DNA from 3 places in the Rossellomorea sp. RS05 genome. Region 3 is predicted to be linked to each of the others. Evidence: riboswitches for the same ligand, from Rfam matches in the RefSeq annotation. Region 3 holds a riboswitch; each other region holds the start of a gene.
The links. Region 3 has a riboswitch for cyclic di-GMP ahead of ABJ225_RS19805 (EAL domain-containing protein). Riboswitches for the same ligand answer to the same signal wherever they lie in the genome.
Positions count from the first base shown of each region.

Region 1: another riboswitch for cyclic di-GMP. It lies ahead of ABJ225_RS15540 (anti-repressor SinI family protein); the one in region 3 lies ahead of ABJ225_RS19805 (EAL domain-containing protein).
Region 2: another riboswitch for cyclic di-GMP. It lies ahead of ABJ225_RS13710 (hypothetical protein); the one in region 3 lies ahead of ABJ225_RS19805 (EAL domain-containing protein).

Region 1 is NZ_JBDKWY010000006.1:96,833-103,146, forward strand. Features, by position in the region: gene ABJ225_RS15515 (DNA-directed RNA polymerase subunit beta) at 1-178, shown strand, start outside; gene fabZ (3-hydroxyacyl-ACP dehydratase FabZ) at 280-714, shown strand; gene ABJ225_RS15525 (class D sortase) at 763-1,332, opposite strand; gene ABJ225_RS15530 (helix-turn-helix domain-containing protein) at 1,323-1,616, opposite strand; gene ABJ225_RS15535 (LPXTG cell wall anchor domain-containing protein) at 1,865-2,524, shown strand; cyclic di-GMP riboswitch class I at 2,840-2,962, shown strand; gene ABJ225_RS15540 (anti-repressor SinI family protein) at 2,994-3,146, shown strand; gene ABJ225_RS15545 (helix-turn-helix domain-containing protein) at 3,196-3,516, opposite strand; gene ABJ225_RS15550 (YwpF-like family protein) at 3,614-4,054, opposite strand; gene ABJ225_RS15555 (single-stranded DNA-binding protein) at 4,316-4,678, shown strand; gene ABJ225_RS15560 (hypothetical protein) at 4,697-4,861, shown strand; gene ABJ225_RS15565 (DEAD/DEAH box helicase) at 5,046-6,314, opposite strand, start outside.
Region 2 is NZ_JBDKWY010000005.1:10,296-16,609, reverse strand. Features, by position in the region: gene ABJ225_RS13735 (redoxin domain-containing protein) at 1-546, opposite strand, end outside; gene ABJ225_RS13730 (class I SAM-dependent methyltransferase) at 560-1,084, opposite strand; gene ABJ225_RS13725 (hypothetical protein) at 1,279-1,632, opposite strand; gene ABJ225_RS13720 (type B 50S ribosomal protein L31) at 1,654-1,899, opposite strand; gene rpsN (30S ribosomal protein S14) at 1,911-2,180, opposite strand; gene ABJ225_RS13710 (hypothetical protein) at 2,351-2,623, opposite strand; cyclic di-GMP riboswitch class I at 2,721-2,807, opposite strand; gene ABJ225_RS13705 (peptide MFS transporter) at 2,949-4,274, opposite strand; gene ABJ225_RS13700 (murein hydrolase activator EnvC family protein) at 4,651-6,021, opposite strand; gene ftsX (permease-like cell division protein FtsX) at 6,061-6,314, opposite strand, start outside.
Region 3 is NZ_JBDKWY010000010.1:77,564-83,877, forward strand. Features, by position in the region: gene ABJ225_RS19785 (CotH kinase family protein) at 1-360, shown strand, start outside; gene ABJ225_RS19790 (FUSC family protein) at 546-2,738, shown strand; gene ABJ225_RS19795 (DUF4097 family beta strand repeat-containing protein) at 2,838-3,698, opposite strand; gene ABJ225_RS19800 (DNA-3-methyladenine glycosylase) at 3,865-4,455, shown strand; cyclic di-GMP riboswitch class II at 4,533-4,615, shown strand; gene ABJ225_RS19805 (EAL domain-containing protein) at 4,681-5,388, shown strand; gene ABJ225_RS19810 (ABC transporter permease subunit) at 5,514-6,314, shown strand, end outside.

The DNA.
Region 1 (6,314 bases), on a different contig from region 3:
ACGGGTACGCCTTTTCCCGATCTGGCTCCGCGTCCTTTTATTCCTCGTGCTGTTCGCCGGGTTTCTTGCCCTTGGAGCCGTTTTTGGATATGCCGTCATCGGTGACGGAAAAGCCTCTGATGTGTTCAAAGCCGAAACATGGCAGCATATTGCAGACATTGTGAAAAAAGCAAAATAACGAAAAGGCCTCTGAAGCTCAAGGCCTTTTCTTCGTTCTATTCCATTCTCCCCTTCAATTCTGTACAATAAAGGGGACATACCACTGTAGGAGGACCACTCATGTTAGATATCAATGAAATCAAAGACATCATCCCGCATCGCTATCCTTTTCTTCTTGTGGATCGCATCCTCGAAGTAGAAGAAGGGAAAAGCGCGATCGGCATCAAGAACGTCACAGCCAATGAAGAATTCTTCAACGGTCACTTCCCGGACTACCCGGTCATGCCGGGCGTGCTCATCGTCGAGGCCCTTGCTCAGGTAGGAGCTGTTGCCATGCTGAAGAAGGAAGACAACAGAGGAAGACTTGCTTTCTTTACCGGAATTGATAAGTGCCGCTTCAAGCGTCAGGTGAAACCAGGGGATCAGCTCAGACTTGAAGTCGAAATGGTCCGCTTCAAAGGTGCCATCGGAAAAGGGAAGGGCGTTGCCACCGTTGACGGGGAAGTAGCCTGCGAACTTGAGATGATGTTTGCCCTTGGAGAAAAAAGCGAATAAAGCAAAAAGCCGATCCGCATATGGATCGGCTTTTTTCATGGGAAGGGATCAATGGACGGGGCGCGCATGGATGATGTAGCGCTGATCGGTACTGGAGAGGTACTCGAAGGGATAACAGGTTGATAATGTCAGCATCTCTTCCCCCGCTGGCTCCATCACTGACAGATCGTCCTGATCCACGATCACACTGTCTGTGATCCGATAGGTGAACGTCCCTTCAGCTAGGCGGATCTCCAGTACATCTCCCGGCTTCAGTTCACCCATCCGTGTGAATACTGTATCACGGTGGCCTGCAAGGAAAATCCGTTCTCCTTCGCCTGGAAGTGCAGTAGAGGGCACATGACCGACCCCCTTCTCCAAATCATCCTCATCAGCCCCGGTCACGATGGGTACCTCCCTGTCAAGAGCCGGGATGCGCAGAATCCCGATAGCTTCCCCGTTCTCCCGATCCTCTGAGGGAGTCCCGGCACCCGCACTGATGGCCTTTTGGGCGGAAGCCATTGATTCATCACGAGCGTGCTTCTGCTCCTGAATGCCGAAGAGGGAGGCACCCACATACACAAGGCCTGTACAAATCAGTAAAATCCCAATGACTGAGATCCATTTATTCATCGCCATCCTTTGAGAAACCCAAGGAAATCCTTCTTTGTAAGTCCGCCTTCAATCGCCTGCTTGAGCGGGGCGATCCACTCTGCGAGCTCCTCATCTCCTTCCAAAAGTACTGCATCCAACGAAACGTCGAGGGCACTGCTCAGCTTCTGGATGATTTCCAAGGAAGGGTTTTGCTGCAAGCCCCTCTCGATTGAACTGATATATGATTTGGAAACCGATGATCGCTGGGATAGTTCGTTGATGGTTATGTTTTTCTTCTCACGAATTTCCTTTAATCTGCTTCCTAGCATAGGTCGCTCTCCTTTTTGATTGAGTGATTTCATTATAATGAACAGAATTTCTTTTATAAAGTACAAAACATTCAGAAAACGAGAGGCGGAATGAGGATAAGGGAGAAACGGATGGAATATATATCCTAAATCGCTTCATATGATGTTTTGAGAGGTTTCCTTTAAACCGTATACTAAAGATAGGTGTTCATTAAAACGAACAATATGTTTGATAGAGATTACATTTGAGATATAAAGGAATGAACATGATGAAGCATCGGATGCTCTCTTATATTCTTTTTCCCCTCCTGTTCGGTTTCTTTTCTCTCTCGACGGCTCATGGGGAAGGTCCAGGGATGACGATTGAGCCTAACGGACCCTATCTGTTCGATATCAAGAATGCCAAACCCGGAGATTGGGTCGAACGTTCGCTTACCGTCCATAACGAAGGCGATGAAGACCTTGCTTACACTCTTACTGTGAGAAATCTATCGGAGACGGATATTCTATACAACGAATTGGATATGACGCTGCTTCATGGCAACACCATCCTGTTCGATGGGAAATTGAAGGATGCATCTTCCTTCAAAGCAAGGGAGCTTGCGAAGGGCTCAGGAGATGAACTGCTCCTCATCGTTAAAATGCCCTATGAGCTTGGCAACGAGTTCCAGGGAACCGTGGCACGATTCGAGATCCAGGTTCAGGCCTCCTCCTTATTCGCTCCTGACAAGGGAGTGAAGGATGTTGAGGGGACGAACGGTGGGCAGGTGATCCCTGCGGGAGGCGGCCCCTCACCGACAGGTTTCCTGCCGAACACGGGAACGGATCTTTATCGCTGGCTGTTGATCGGCGGCCTCCTTATGACGACGGGGATCATCGTCCTAGCATGTAACGTCCTGATGAAACGAAAATCTGAAAGTGCGGGGTGAAGGGAATGTTCAAAAAAGATTGCAGCCGATGTATGCGTCCATCTTTCAGCAGTGCCGAGAGCGGGGAGTGGATCTGTCCAGCGTGCGGATATGACCTCACGGCACTTCCGGTCAAACCTCCTGTAAGTTTCAGGGAGATTTCTCAGACCGCTGATTCGACAAGGAAAAACAATAGAATCAAGAATTTTCTGAATAGTGTGTAATAATTGGTTATTATGATGGAATTTAGGGTAAAGAATTTTTACTGAGCCGACAAAATCCAACATCTTCTTCCGCAGATGAGGATTATAATGGAATTAAATCCACAGTCAGGTAATCAGATAAAGGCAAACCTGCTGAAAGGCAGGGACGCAAAGTCACAGGTCTAAGGTTGGACATATGCGCAATGATTCCCGTCAGCAGGAGCGTATCGAACACTAGGATGGCTGGATTGCCTGAAATACAGTCATGTATTTTGGGAGGAGATTAAATGGGCAATCGTGAATTGGATCAAGAATGGGTAGAGTTGATGAAAGAGGCAAAAACAGCCGGGATAACGCTGAGGGAGGTCAAGGAATTTCTTGAAGAACCACAAACAGAGCGTTCGCATAAAAAGTATGAGAGCATCGGATCAGTCCTCTGAAGAGTCCTTCCGATGGAAAAAGTCTTGAGAATAGATGATTCTCAAGACTTTATTTTTGTCCAAGCTTCCATTTATTGAATTCGATGAATTCCCGAAATTGATCTTTGGTGATACCGGAATCCATGGCTTCTTCGGTGATTTTCATCCATTCATAGTCCAGTGGTGTTTCTTCCGGAGCATCATGGAGAAGGGCATCCATGGAAATTCCTAGTGCTGCCGATACTTTTTCAAGGAATTGAACGGACGGATTCTGTTGAAGGTTTCGCTCAATGGAGCTTAGATAGGACTTGGCGACGCCTGCCCGGTCAGCCAGCTCCGTCATGGACATCTTTTTTTCCGTACGGTATTTCTTTACTCGTTCTCCGATCAATGAGCTCACCTGCCTGAGGATTTTCGTTCTCGTTGTTATTAGTATAGCAAAATACAGAGAAAGGCTCTATTTGTTTTTACATAATTGTGTATGTTTATCAAGTACCGGCCTTTGAGCTGGCAGGAATCCTCGGTTTTTCCACCATTTTATCTCTGAATGCCTGCAACAGTTCTTCCCCAGACATCCCTTTTTGAATCAAGTCGTCCAACAGGAGTTCGGCGTATTCATTCTTCTGCTTTTTCAGCTTTCCTTCAAACATGATGCTGATATTTGCACCGAGCTCTTTGATGCATCGGATCGACGTCATGAAGGCGGCAGGATCGTTCCCTTTGTGGGAGATCACCACCTGGATCTCAAGGTCCTTGCTTTTTTGTTGGGCCTTTTGGAAGAATTCAATATGATCATTGGTCAGGAGGGTTTCTACGAGCCATGTCTTCTTGCCATCTTCTTTATTGATGATCAGTCCATCCACGATATCAACATCCACGAGTTCGTCGTTTTGAACTACCTGCAGTGAAACCACCTTGAATGTTTTCATCACCGAACCTCCTTAAGGGTTTTTAAAAATTATATCATATGAAGAGGCACACCCCTAGCTCAATTCGCCAACGAGAAAAATCACGCTAGAGGTGAATTTTGCATTTTTAAGGTGGATTTCACCGGTAAAAAGGAAGTTTCCCTAGGAGAAACTCCTGTTATTCTCTTTCATGCCCCTATGAATTTGATGAATTGACGATTTTACAAGTGTGCAGGGAGGGGCTATGATGATAACAATTTCAGAAGAAAGGAGTTAAAAAAAGTGATCAATCAAGTGACGCTTGTTGGCAGGCTGACGAAGGACCCCGAGTCCAGGAAAACCCTTGAAGGAAAATCGGTCCTCAATGTGACTGTGGCCGTGAACCGGCAATTCAAGAATCAGCAGGGGCAGATCGATACGGATTTTGTCCTCTGCACGCTGTGGAACAGGGCGGCGGATAACACGGAAAAATACTGCCGGAAGGGGTCCGTCATCGGAGTGACTGGAAGGATCCAGACGAGATCCTACGAAAATGAAACGGGAAAGCGTACGTATGTGACGGAAGTGGTAGCCGAGAACGTCCGTTTCCTCGACAGCAAGCCTCCCGAAGAAACGAGGAAGGAAGCGATCGAGATCCCATTTTGATGAAGAGGAGAAGAAGGTATGAAAGAGCTGGAAACACGAATCGATCGCTTGGAGCAATTGAACGAAGACCTCATCAAGAAAGTGGCCCGCACCAATGTAGAGAACTTTTATCTATCCCAACGAATTACCGCCCTTGAACAGGGTTATGAATATGCAGGCCCTTCCTTGATCCCCTCATCCTAAGAATCCCTAAGACTTTTACGTACCACCAACCTATACGCTTGAACCTCGCACCACCAACCTCTGTAAAGCTTCTTATATAGAATCAATGAACCCCTCAATTTCTCCTACTATTGACCGGTCTTCCACGAAGACCGGATTTTTTATGCGCAAAACTGGCCATCCGGTGTTTCCAGATGGCCTGATGTTATTCCAATACGAGCAGGGATTGGAGATCCTGGTCGGATAGCTCCGTGACCCACTGGTCGCTGCGGATGATTTCATCGTTGAGCGCTTGCTTTTTCGTAAGCATGGCATCGATCTTTTCTTCGAGGGTTCCGGAAGCGACGAGTTTGTGGACGTGGACGAATCGTTTTTGCCCGATCCGGTAAGCCCTGTCTGTCGCCTGATTCTCGACTGCCGGGTTCCACCAGCGGTCATAATGGACCACATGGTTGGCGGCGGTCAGGTTCAACCCGGTGCCTCCTGCTTTCAACGAGAGAAGGAAGACGGGAAATTCCCCGTTCTGGAAGCGATCGACGAGTTCGTCCCGTTTGGCTTTCGCCATGCTGCCATTAAGGAAAGGCGCGTCGACATTAAATTCTTCTTTCATCATGTCCTGAATCATTTCCCCCATGGAGAGATACTGGGTGAAGATAAGGCATGCTTCTCCTGAATCGAGTGCCGTTTCCACGATGCTCCTCAACTTCTGCATCTTCTCCGAACGGCTCAGGATCGACTTGGGATCCGGCTCCTTCAGATAGAGGGCAGGGTGGTTGCACAATTGTTTGAGTTGATTGAGCATCTGCAGGATCAATCCTTTGCGCTCGAAGCCGCTCAGGGTTTCGACTTTGGCCAGGGTATCCTTAACGAGCTGCTCATATAGGGCCGCCTGTTCAGCCGTGAGGGCGCAGTATTCCTTCTGCTCGAGTTTTTCAGGGAGATTGAGCTCGACCTCTGGATCCTTCTTCGTCCGTCTCAGGAGGAATGGTTTGATCTTGGCTTGGAGGGCTTTGACCCTTTCTTCGTCTTCATCCTTTTCAATCGGGGCAATATAGTGCTTCTGATAATAGGTGAATCCACCAAGATACCCCTGATTGAGGAAGTCGAAGATCGCCCACAGCTCCGACAGGCGGTTCTCCATCGGCGTGCCGGTCAGGGCGATATGATGATTCCCTTTAAGCTTCCGGATGGCACGGGATTGTTTCGTGTTGGAGTTCTTGATGTTCTGGGCTTCATCCAGTGAGATGGAGCTCCAAGTCACCTCTGACAGCTCCTCGAAATCCAGATGGGACAATCCGTACGAGGTGAGGAGCACATCAACTCCTTCGATGGTCTTTTGAAACTCTTCGCCTTTTGCCCGGACTTGCCCGTAATGGAGTCGTACATTCAAGGATGGGGCGAATTTCTCCAGTTCTCGCTGCCAGTTCCCAAGGACCGATGTTGGGGCAATGATCAAGGCAGGGGAATCTGCCTT
Region 2 (6,314 bases), on a different contig from region 3:
CATCATTTCCTGGTTCATCGGACCGAGGATTTTATGCTGGATGATTCCCTCCGAGTCGATCATGAACGTGGTTGGGATCGTAATGATGCTGTAGGCATTCCCCACGGCTCCGTCTTTATCAAGGAGTACCGGAAACGTGATCTCGTATCCGTCCACGAACTTTTGCGCCGCACCTTCCATACGCTCCTGGGACGTGAGGTTCACGGCAAGGATTTCTGCACCGGGCTCTTTCTGATAATATTCCTCCATATGGGGCATCTCAGCCTTGCAGGGTGGACACCACGTTGCCCAGAAGTTCAAGATGATCTTCTGTCCCCTATAATCCGAGAGGCGCACTTCTTTTCCTTCCAGTGTGGTCAGGGTGAAGTCCGGTGGCTGATCACCTTTGGAAAGCCCCGTCTCCGCATCGGATAAGTCCATGGATTCACTCGCAAGCTGGGCTGCTGCGTCTTTTTCTTTCTGATCCTGCTGATGCCGGACGAAATTCACCAGGAAGATGGCGACGAGGACACCGATGAGTCCCAATGATAGTATTCGTTTGTTCATGTAATCCCTTCCTTTATAGGCCGGATCTCCGCACAGCCTTTCTGGCAATCAAATAGTAAATGGTCGATCTCAAATACCCTCTCTCCACTTCATAGCCCGCCGACTGAAGCTTCCTCACCAGATCATTGGAAGAAAGGCTGTTCCCCTGTGGGAGCGCTTCCGTTTCAATGATCAGCCAAAGACCGTCATCCCTGAGCATATCCCTGAGATCCTGGATCACTTTGACAAGATTCGGCAACTCATGGAGCACAAATCTCGTAATGACCTTATGAAGCGTGTTCTGTGAAAAACGGAAATATTCAAATGACATATGTTCATAAAGGATGTTTTCTACCTGCAGTTCCTCCGCGCGCCGCTTCAGCTCTTCCAGGGCACCCCGGTCGAGGTCGATGGCATGCACATCGGTACTCACGATACGCGCAATCGGAATCGTCAGAAAGCCTGTACCGCAGCCGAGGTCGGCCACATGATCCCTTTCATTCAACTCAAGTAGATCCAGCAGCTCTTCAGATGTGATTGTATTTGTTTCGGCAGCCATGGGGACTCCTCCTTTAGAGTGAAGATATCCCTAGCTTGCCCCTCATATGAATTATTACAGATGGAGGAGAAAAATCAACCCGGATCAACGCAAAAAGATCCCATGAGCGGGATCTTTTTGTGAACATTTGTCAGGTCGGGTGAGATGAATGGGGCTTTATACGTAATCATTCCGATTTATAGAGCATGGGAAGGCTACTGCTCCTCCGGTTCCATGGAGAAATAAAAGTACTGGGTATCACCCTGTCTGAATCGGTCGGTGCAGTCGATCCAAGTCATGCGGCTGAGGCGCAGGTCCATCTCGGCATTGATCGTTTCTTCGATCTTTCTCATTGTTTGGATGAATTCACCGAATGACAAGCTGAAATGGGCTGCTGCCTGCCTGTGAGGGGCATGTTTGACCAGGAGCTGCATGAACTCTTCTGATGTGGCAGACATACTCGCATATTCATCTTCAAGAGCCGTGACGAACTCATACATGCTTCTTTCCGGTGCCGGCAGTGACGCCACGATTTCCCTGCCGATGATTTCCATTAAGTGCTCATTCATCCCAACCACTCCCGATCGTCCTTACTTCATATTGTATTTTTTCATGAATCGTTCTGCGCGTCCATCCCTGTCGGTGAATTTTTCACGGCCCGTATAGAATGGGTGACTGTCCGAGCTGATCTCGACCTTCAAGAGTGGATAGGTCTTCCCGTCTTCCCACTCCATCGTTTCATTCGACTGTTTTGTTGAGCCTGTCAGGAAGGTGAATCCGCTGTTTGTATCCATGAACAGGACCTCTCGATATTCTGGATGTATGTTTGTTTTCATGTCTTTTCCTCCTACCAGCTTGATTTTTTGACGCCTGGGATCTGACCTTTATGGGCATATTCCCTGAAGGCGATCCGTGACATTTTGAATTTCCTCATATACGCCCGCGGTCTGCCCGTCACTTCACAGCGGCTTTTGAGCCTCGTTGGGGAAGAATCCCTCGGAAGCTTGGCAAGGGCCTCGTAATCTCCCTTTTCTTTCAGCTCCCTGCGGAGTTCCGCGTATTTCGCCACGATTTCACGGCGCTTCTTTTCTTTGACCACTTTTGATTTTTTGGCCATGTTTTCACCTCTATTTCTAATATCAAATTAACAAATCGTAATCATTACGTTTTAAAACGTATGAGTATATTAAACCATATCACCTCATGAAATGCAACCACCCTGTTTCGCACGTAAAAAAGACCCCTTCCACTAAGAGAACGGGTCCGTCTGCACAGGTCCATCAGTTATCAATGAACCAGCGAATCTTCATTTTCCAAGTATTCCTTCAGGGCATCCAGAATCAGGATCAAGTAAGAGGTCGAGTTTCCTCCCCGCTGGTCGATGAGGCGGATATCCTGCACAATCCGTTTGACTTCTTTCAATTCGAGCGTTTGGACAAGGATGTCGCTGACCTGTTCTGCTGAGTAGTTACCAAGATAGGTTTGCTTGAGGGTGGTGCGGCTTCTTCTGCAGAAGCTCTTCAGTAGCCTTCTAGCTTCATGTGCCTTGAGCGTTTCCATGTTTTCACCTCGCAAATGAAAATCGTATGTACCATAAAAAAAGCCTGCCAAAAAAGAATGGCAGGATTAAATGCTTGGCATTTAATGGTCATTCCTTTTCGGTAACCCGGCGATCTTAGTTTTTCCAAACCTTAGACCCGTGGCTTTGCGTCCCGGCCTTTCAACCGGTTTGCCTTTATCGAAGAAATTCGCTGGCTGGCTTTCCTATTACTAGGTATTACAACAATTATACTAGAAAACGTAATGCTTGAAAACAGAGAGTTCATATATGTTCTAAAATAGACATTTTTTCACTCTGTCACCACTCTTATGCAGGTACAAGCAACTACTCCATCAATTTCGCAATCGGTTTTGATACGAACAGGACGATGATCCCAAGGACAATCGTGACGATCCCGATCAAACCGAAAATATCGAAGTATCCAAGAGATTGAGTGTACGTTGCAAGGACACTTGCAAGCTTATTGGCTACGGCTGAACTGGCAAGCCAAACGCCCATGAGCACGGATGTCAATTTAAGCGGGGACAGCCTGCTGACCATGGATAGGCCGACAGGTGAAATCATCAGTTCCGCCAACGTATGAAGGAAGTAGGTGAAGACCATGAACAGCATGTTCACCCTTACCTGTGAATCATCACCGACCATGACTGAGGCCGGGATCAAGATAAAGAATCCAAGACCCACGGTGATCAGACCCATACCCATCTTGGTAGGCGTCTTGAAATCACCATTTTTCGTCTGGGAAAGTTTGAACCAGAGCATGGACATGATCGGTGCCAGCAGCATGATGAACAGGGAGTTCAACGACTGGAACCATTCCGTCGGGATGATGAAATCGCCGAGATGACGATCGATGTTTTCTTCTGTGAACAGTGTAAGCGAGCTTCCAGCCTGTTCAAATGCTGTCCAGAACGCGATGGTGATCACGGCAAGAATGACAATGGCAATCGTCCTGCGCACTTCCTGTTTCGTCAGGGGTGCCTTGCTGGCAGTCTCGGTGTGCTCCTGCACCTTCTTGGCTGACTCTTTACCGATATCACCAAGGTATTTGTTCCCAAGGGTATTGAATAGCACCTGGCCGACAACCATACCGATCGCGGCTGTCAGGAAGCCGTATCTATAGTCCATGAGACCGACGACAAGGGGAGCGACGAACGCACCCAGGTTCACACCCATATAGAAGATGGTGAACGCACCGTCCCGTTTCGGGTCATTGATATGATAGAGTTCGCCGACGATCGTCGAGATATTCGGTTTGAAGAATCCGTTCCCGATGATCAACAGGGCGAGACCCAAGTATAGGGCACCCATGCTTTGATGAAGGAAGATCGAGAAGTTCCCGAGTGCCATGAGGACCCCACCGATCGTGATGGCCGTCCGTCTAGGCAGGAATCGGTCTGTCAGATAGCCTCCGATGATCGGGGTGAGATAAACCGCCGAGGTGAACGTACCGTATAAACTTATTGCCGTCGTCTTATCGGCTCCCAGTCCACCGTTGATGGCCGTGGCGGTCAAATAAAGGACAAGGATGGCCCTCATCCCATAATAACTGAATCGCTCCCAAGCTTCTGTTGCAAATAGAAGATAAAGCCCAGGAGGATGCTTCTTTCTGAACTCAGATGACTGCTCTTGATGTATGTTTGCTTCCACGATGATGAATCCTCCTTTGAAACTGTAAAACACATACTCTGCCGACATGGGCAGAAGCGGATAAAACTGTTGAAATAGAAAGAAATAACCTAGCTGTGAGGGGGTATTTATTCATTCTAATGAATGTTTATAATAATTGTCAAACATATATTATGAATTCATAATATTAAATTTATAATAATTAAGTAGGTGTTCTATTATTTGGAATCTCTTACGAAATCATCCTTACGTAAAGGTGAAATGATTGAATGTGAATTAAGGAAAGAATGAAACTTTCGTGGGGCTTGTGCGTACATATGAGTAAGGATTTCTGAAAGACATCGGAAAAAACGGCACAAAAAAAACATCCCCTCCGATTGGAAGGGATGCCTGGGAATTAGAAGTTGATGTATTGACGCGGATTGACCGCATTGGATTTCGCTGCGTTCCAAGGTCCTGCGTGAAGCTCGAAGTGCAGATGCTGACCGAATGAGTAACCTGTGTCACCCATGTATCCGATCTGCTGGCCTTTTTTGACTGATTGACCATTACCCACAAGTGCGGAAGACATATGAGCATATACAGTCGTGAAGGTTTTACCATTGATCGAGTGAGTCATGTATACAACATTACCGTAGCTTGAGCTATACTCGCTGCGGATGACGATACCATCAGCTGCTGCAACGATCGGAACACTTCCGCGTGCTGCAATATCAGTACCCCAGTGCATACGAGGCTTGCCGTTCAGGATATCTGTACCAAAGTTCGTTGTGATGGCTCCAGATGCCGGACGAGTCCAAGCGCCTGAGCTAACTGCTGGTGCCGGTGCGGCTGGTGCTGATTTAGCCTGTGGCGCAGAAGAAGCTGATGCAGATGATGATGAGCTGCTGCTTGCACTTGCCTGAGCTGCTGCCTGCTCTGCTGCACGCTTCTTGGCTGCTTCTGCTTCCTGACGCTTACGCTCTTCTTCTTGCTTACGAGCAAGTTCTGCAAGACGTTCTTGTTCAGCCTGGATTTCACCTTCGATGCTCTTTTCACGTTTGGAAAGCTCATCTGATTCTTGTTGAAGGTCAGCTTTTTCAACTTCCAATGATTTCTGTTGTTTTTCAAGCTGCTTGAACAATTCGGCTTTTTCCGCTTTTTGACTGTCCAATTCTTTTTTCAAGGTTTGAAGGCTCGCTTTATCCTTTTCAAGGGACGCAAGCTTCTCTTCTACCTGTTTCTGTTTCTTTTCAAGTTCTTCTTGATCACGCTTTTGCTCGTCCATGATCTTTTTGTCCGCACTAACGATCGTGTTGACTGCTGTTACACGGTTGACGAAGTCTCCGAAGCTGTCAGCTCCAAGTAGGACGTCTACATAGTTGGCTGAGCCGCCTTTTTCCTGGATGGCACGCGCACGCTCTTTCAGAAGTTCATTACGCTCTTCGATCTTCTGTTTCAATACCTCGATCTCTTCTTTAAGCTTATTGATTTCAGCGGTCGTATCATCGATTTCTTTTTCTTTGTCTTTGATCTTTGATTCTGTATCGTTCAGTTGTTTACCAAGTACATCGATCTGTCCTTGGATATCTTTTTGTTTGCTGACGGTTTCATTGATCTCAGACTTCTTAGAATCGATTTTACCGTTGACTTCCTCTTTCTTTGAAGAAACGTCATCCTGCTGCTTCTTCAGATCGTCCACTGAAGAGTGGGCGCTTGCAGAGGTGCCAAGACCTCCGATTGTCAATACTGCTGCGATGGATAATGAGACGAAATACTTCCTGTTCAAGCGGCATGCTCCTTTCAGCTTCTATCAACCTATCAAATTTTACACTCTCAAGAATTTACGGACGGACATGAAGCTTCCCCATGCCCCGATGAGACAACCCATCAATAGGATCAATCCGTTTACCTGGTAGATGAACGGGGTAAAATCTAATACCTGAATAAAGTGACCTTGTAGTTTTGGTTTAATAAACTCATATGCGTAGTAATAGCCTGTTGTAACAAGAGCAATCGGGATAATAGAACCTAGGATTCCGAGCCAAAGCCCTTCCAGTATGAATGGCCAGCGTACGAACC
Region 3 (6,314 bases):
CAGGATGCGAACCAAGAGAATCCCGCGGCTGATGACAATGCCCCCCAAAATGGAGCGCCGGTAGGAAATGAACAGGACGGTGCACAGGCTCCTCCGGCCCAAGGGGGGCAAAATGGTGCTCCTCCTGATGCAGGGAACGGCCGACAGGGAGAGCCACCTGAAGGGTTCGATCCCGCCGATAGACCTGATGGATTCAACCCCGGGGATGGTCCCGGGGGAGGAGGACCACAAGGGAACGGAGCACAGGAAGAAGCCGTTGATTCGACGGCGGCCCTCACAGTGAGCGTAGTCTCCGTAGCCGTTCTCCTGCTTGGCCTCGGTGTAGCATGGCGTTTTAGAAGAAGACGCGGCTTTCGTTGAGTCCATGACAAGCAATATCCTTTACCGTCTCGTCCGAAACCCGTATAATTAAAAGAATAAACTATTCGCGATGACACCTATACTAAGTAACCGGATAGCCCTCTGCGGCTCTGGTTACTTTTTTGTTAGGGTGGGTACGATAAAAATGGATTATAATCGCAGGACGAGTAAAGGGTTTGATGACAATGAGACAACTACATCGACAACATATATGGCTTGGACGCTTCCTCGCTTCCGATCCCGGGAGGAAAAGGCTGGAACAAGCAGGGAAAGCGACTCTTAGTCTCATGACAGCTGTTTTTATCACGTTAATTCTATTAAAGATGAATCAACATCCATCCATAACCCCAGCCATCATATCAGGAATGATGGGGATGTTCGGGATTGTTATCGTATTGGATGGTACAAAAAATAAAAAGAAGGTCACACTTCTTTGGATTGCCGTGTCAGTCGCTACAGGCGTTACGCTTGGGTCGCTTTTAAGTCCATATCCATACGCAGTTAATGTTCTTCTGGTCGCGGCAATGTTCAGTGCCTTCTATTTCACTCGCTACGCCATCAGATACTTCTCGATTGGGATGGCATCCTTTATGTCCATTTATTTTTCTTCTGTTCTTAAGCTAGATGTCTCTCAACTTGCCTGGTTCTACATCGGAATTGCAATAGGTGCAACAAGTGCTTATTTCTACCAGTTCCTATTGTTTAAAAGCTCTTCCCAAGTCTTGAAAAGAAGTCTGATTTCATTTCATATTCAATCGAATGTAACGTTTACGATTCTTCTTAAGGCGATGGAAGACCCAGCTAGCAATGAGAAAAGAAGGAAGAAACTGGATCGTAATGTGAGGAAATTGAACGAGTATGCGAGGACGCTTTCAGTTGATATGAACGAAGGAGATCTGAAGGACCTGTGGCCGGGAATGGAAGTGTCTGAGCTGCGTCTTTATGTATTTGATGCCGCCATGCTGATTCAGACCCTTTCGGATTCACTGAAGAAACTCAAGGAATTGAACGTATTTGAACAGGATGAGATACGAGAAGTCCTGATACGTGTCATCCGTTCTCTAAGAGATGCGGATGTACTCGCTGAAAACTACGAACCTAAAACGCTCGAAGAAACAGAAAAGGCCCTTCAGCAGTTACGATTGATGTTAATGAAAGTGATGACGGAAGAGAAAGACCCTCCTCGCTGGATTTACTTGCTTCGAAGGATCGAGTCGATTTCTAACCATGTCTTGCGGGCTGCCCTTTCCCTCCAGCAGGCATTGAAGGGTAAGAAAGAAAGTGTTCCTCGGGAAGAAATTGAATGCGAAAAAGAAGAGAAAAAAGATAAGCCAGAATTAAAGGGACTGAAATCATCTACGAGAAAGGGAATTCAAGCCTTGTTTGCCGGAGGTTTGGCTATTCTGGCAGGGGAATTGATTGCACCAGCACAGCCATACTGGGTTCTGTTGACCACGTTCATCGTCCAGATGGGGACCGAAACGGTTGGTAGGACGTACTTAAAGGCATTTCAGCGTTCAATCGGTACGGTGATTGGGGCCTTGCTTGGTTTTGGTCTAGCCAACCTCGTTTCGGGGGTAAGACCCCTGGAAGTAGTACTCCTCTTCATGGCACTCTTTTTTTCCTATTATTTATTTTCCGTTTCTTATACGATGATGAGTTTGTTTATTACCATGTTGATTGCCTTCATGTATGACATCCTACTTGGAGGGATTTCATTTGGACTTATGGGTGCAAGGGTACTTGATACGATTATAGGAGCCTTCATTGCCCTTCTTGTATCTGCGCTCATCTTCCCTAAGAAAACGAAGTCCAAGGTGACGGATACGTTTGATGATTTTTTTGATGAACTTAGTGAATATGTCGAATCGTATCTGGACTCATTCCTGAAAGAAAAGAAAAAGCCATTGACGGTCAGGGCATTCGATCTTGATCAAAAAGTCCAGACCATTAAGGATGAGGCGCAATCGATTCTCCAGCGACCTGGTGCAATGACAAAGACCGACCTTGGTCGTTGGCTCACGGTTGTCACAGCCATCAATTACTATGCGAAGCACCTTCTTGCTTCCTCACACCGAAGGAATGAGCCGTTTCCAGAAGAGCTGCAAAAGGGGATTGTAACCATTGGGGACAAACTGACACAAAATATTGAATCGGTCCGGTCCATGATGAAAGATCCATCTGTCCATCATGACCTGTGGAGTCTTGCCGATGAACGCAGAGATATTGAAACACAGGCTCCTGACCGATTGAAGTCCCATATTGATGTGATCCATCATGTGTATTATGTATGGAAGATAAACCAGTCCATAGTGGCTCTTGGGGAAGAGCTTGGTGGGAGCATCAGGGACAAAGACAAAGGCTCGGATATAGCATAAAAACCCTGAAATCCACCTTGAAAACAAACAAAAACAAAACCGAACGATTAGCCTATGCTGGTTAGCATGGGAAGTCGTTCGGTTATTTGCGTTGTTGCTCTATCTTATGATCATATCTCCACTTGTAAGATCAACGTTGATGGAGTGCTCACCCGTCCCTTTCGTTCCCTTGATGGAATCCTCCGTGGTCGTTTTATCCTGTAGTTTAATGGTGCTTAGGATATCTCCACTGCTTGCATTTCCGTTCAGTTTGAAGTTGGCATCCTTAGGAAGCTTCAGGTCAACATCTCCCGATCCGATGGTAAAGTCCACATCACCAGTCAGTTTCTTCATGGAAACGGACAGATCGCCAGATGAGACGGTTCCTTTGAGCGGCCCCTCATATCCGGTCAACAGGACATCTCCTGAATTTAAGACGAGGTTTCCTTTCTTCGTTTTAATATCTTTGGCAACAAAGTCGCCAGATGATCCCTTATAGGTAAAACTTTCTGTATCGAAGTTCCCGATTTTCATATCACCGGACCCCATCACCACCTTCATATCTTGAAGAGACATTGCATCATCAGGTGAAAAGATCAGGTCGCCAGATCCAAGGGCAATCTCTACGTTTTCCGAATAGCCCTGGGGTAGATACACGATAGTGTCGTACCCTTTAGAACCGAAACTGAAGGAGAAAAATTCCTTTGTTTTGACGGAAAGGTTGATTTCATCGCCTTTGTCCTCAAGCTTCATCTTACCTTTTCCATTGAACTCGACCCTGACTTCTTCAGCTTCTGACGTCACGACCTTCGTGTCACCACTTCCGATCGATAGATGGATAAGCTTGGTTTCATCGGTCACCTTGGCGCTGTCCGTGGTTGAACCGCTCTTGGCAAACAGGGTGGTCCGGTCATTGAGTATGAAGAAGACCGCACCGAGTGAAAGTAACGCGACTGCGATGGCAAACATATTTTTTTTCATAGTTCTTTCTCTCCTTGGTTTGTTTTTCCAATCTCTTTATAGTGTAAGGGGAGAGAGGGGTTTTCGCAATGAGCCCCCGGATCAATCTTTCATCGGCCTCTGGTCTTAGAAGGGGTTTGAAACGTGATGAAATGGGGGAGTATGCAGGATGGAAGGTGGGAAGAAGATGACGTATCCTATTGTGAAGAAAGGTTTTTTTGAACAACCGACCCTCAAGCTTGCCAGGTCCCTCCTTGGATGCCTTCTCGTGAAGGAAACGGATGAAGGGGTGACTTCTGGGTATATCGTGGAGACTGAAGCCTATATGGGAGCATTGGACCAGGCAGCCCACAGCTTCGGGAACCGGCGAACCAAGCGGACCGAGGTGATGTTTGGTGAACGGGGGAGCATATACACTTATGTGATGCATACCCACTGCCTAGTCAATGTTGTGAGTGGGGATGTGGGGGTTCCAGAAGCTATTCTTATTCGTGCCGTGGAGCCATTTGAAGGCAAGGATCTGATGAGAGAACGTCGCAAAGGTCAACCAGAAAAAAACTGGACGAGTGGCCCTGGAAAGCTGACTAAGGCAATGGGGATCACTATGGAGGATTACGGAGGTTCCTTTCGAAAGCCGCCCCTCATGATTTGCGAAGGTATGAGGCCTGACAGCATCAAAGAAGGCAGGAGAATCGGCATTGAGAACAGTGGTGAGGCGAGGGATTATCCGTGGAGGTTTTGGATAGAGGGAAATCCTTATGTGTCAAAAGCAAGATAGAAGTAATTTTTAGAAAATAGGGACAAATACCCCCAAATGAGCCATTGTTTATGGTATATTTTACTTATAAAACATACGTCTAGTGGGAAGGCGTTGAACCTGAATGTACGATGGGCGCTTGCATTCAGGGGAGCCAGTAGCGCAACCGACCGCATATGAAGTCTATTTCTATGTGGTTTTTTTGTACCTGCTTGTTCAAAATATACAGAGAGATAAGGGGTCCTAATGAATATTTTCAGTATTTTTCAAGATGACTTAATCTATCACGAATTCCAGCCCTTGTTTCGGCTGGGACATCATCAGTCTCTCTATGCGTATGAGGGGCTCCTCCGCAATACGTTCAATCAGAATCCAGAGCATGTGTTCCAAACGGCCATCAAAGCCAATATCCTGTATAAGCTCGACACCCTGTCCATCACAAAGGCGATGGAGAGCTTCGTGAATACCGGCCTCGACTGTAAGCTGTTCCTGAATATCTATATCACGACCATCCTTCATCCGAGTTTCCGTCACTACTTTGATCATCTGATGAAGACCCACCCTTCAATGGAAGGGAGGCTCGTCCTCGAGATCAATGAATCAAGTGCAGAGGAGCTATGGCAGAATCCCTTATTAAAACAGGCGTTGAAAGGGTTGAGGGAGTATGGGGTATGGTATGCCATCGATGATTTCGGGCAGGGTACCTCTTCCATCAAGAAGTCCATGGAATATGAGCCCGAAGTGATCAAGCTTGATCGCTATTTTGCCATGGATCTTGCTCAAGATCCCAAGAAGCAGCGATTCCTGTCTTTCTTCAGCCAGTTCTATTCCGAAGATACCCTAATTGTCCTCGAGGGGATCGAAAAGCAGGAAGACATGGAGGTTGCCCTTCATCTGGGGATTGCCATCGGACAGGGCTATCATTTGGGCAAGCCGGGAAAACTGCTGGCTTAATCAAAGTACTTATAGGTTTGGCAGGCATCATGCCTTCCCTGTTCTTTATTTACAGAAAATAAATTAAATTGAAAAATATTGAAGAGGAGAGTAGGATAAAGGGAAAAGAGAAAAAGGGGATCCATATGAACAAGTACGTTGTTGTACCGTTACGATTTATTCTGTATTACATACTGGGGATTCTTGGAATCCTTGGGGTGAGCGTCGCACCACAGGTTCTGAGTGAAAAAGGACTGTACAATTTCGTTGCTTTCATTGAAGAATTTCTCAAGTTCACCATCTATTTCGCCGACCCGGGAAACTGGGAATATAACTACAAGGGACAAGTCGACTCCCTTTTCAATGTCCTGTGGGAGCCTTATCTTTATTCCATGACCGTCATATTCGGGGCAATCGCCCTTGGGCTTTTACTAGCGCTGGTATTTGCCATGATCACTTTTTTCCTCCCGACTCCGCTTTCTTCCACGTTGAAGAAAATCCTGAACTTCATGGAGTCGGTGCCGGATCTGCTATTTGCTTTCCTCCTGCAGCTATTCATCGTTTTCTTCTTCAAGAAGTACGGCATCATGCTCATGGAATTCACGGAGTTTGACGGCGTGCAGATATACGCTGCGCCGATCTTCACCCTCGCCATCGTTCCGATGGTCTCCTTCTTCAGGATCCTCCTTCTCGTCATGGAAGAGGAAATGGTGAAAGATCACATTGAATTTGCCAGGAGCAAAGGGCTATCCAAAAGCCGCATCCTCTTCTCACATGTGATGAAGAATATTACACCAAGCTCCTTCTATCATGGGAAGCTCATCATCTGGGGGACCCTGTCGAGTTTATTCATCATCGAAACCCTATTTGATATGAGGGGAATCACCTTCTATATCACACAGGATTTCAGACCCGTCGTGATTGCGTATGCCCTGATCCTTCTTTTC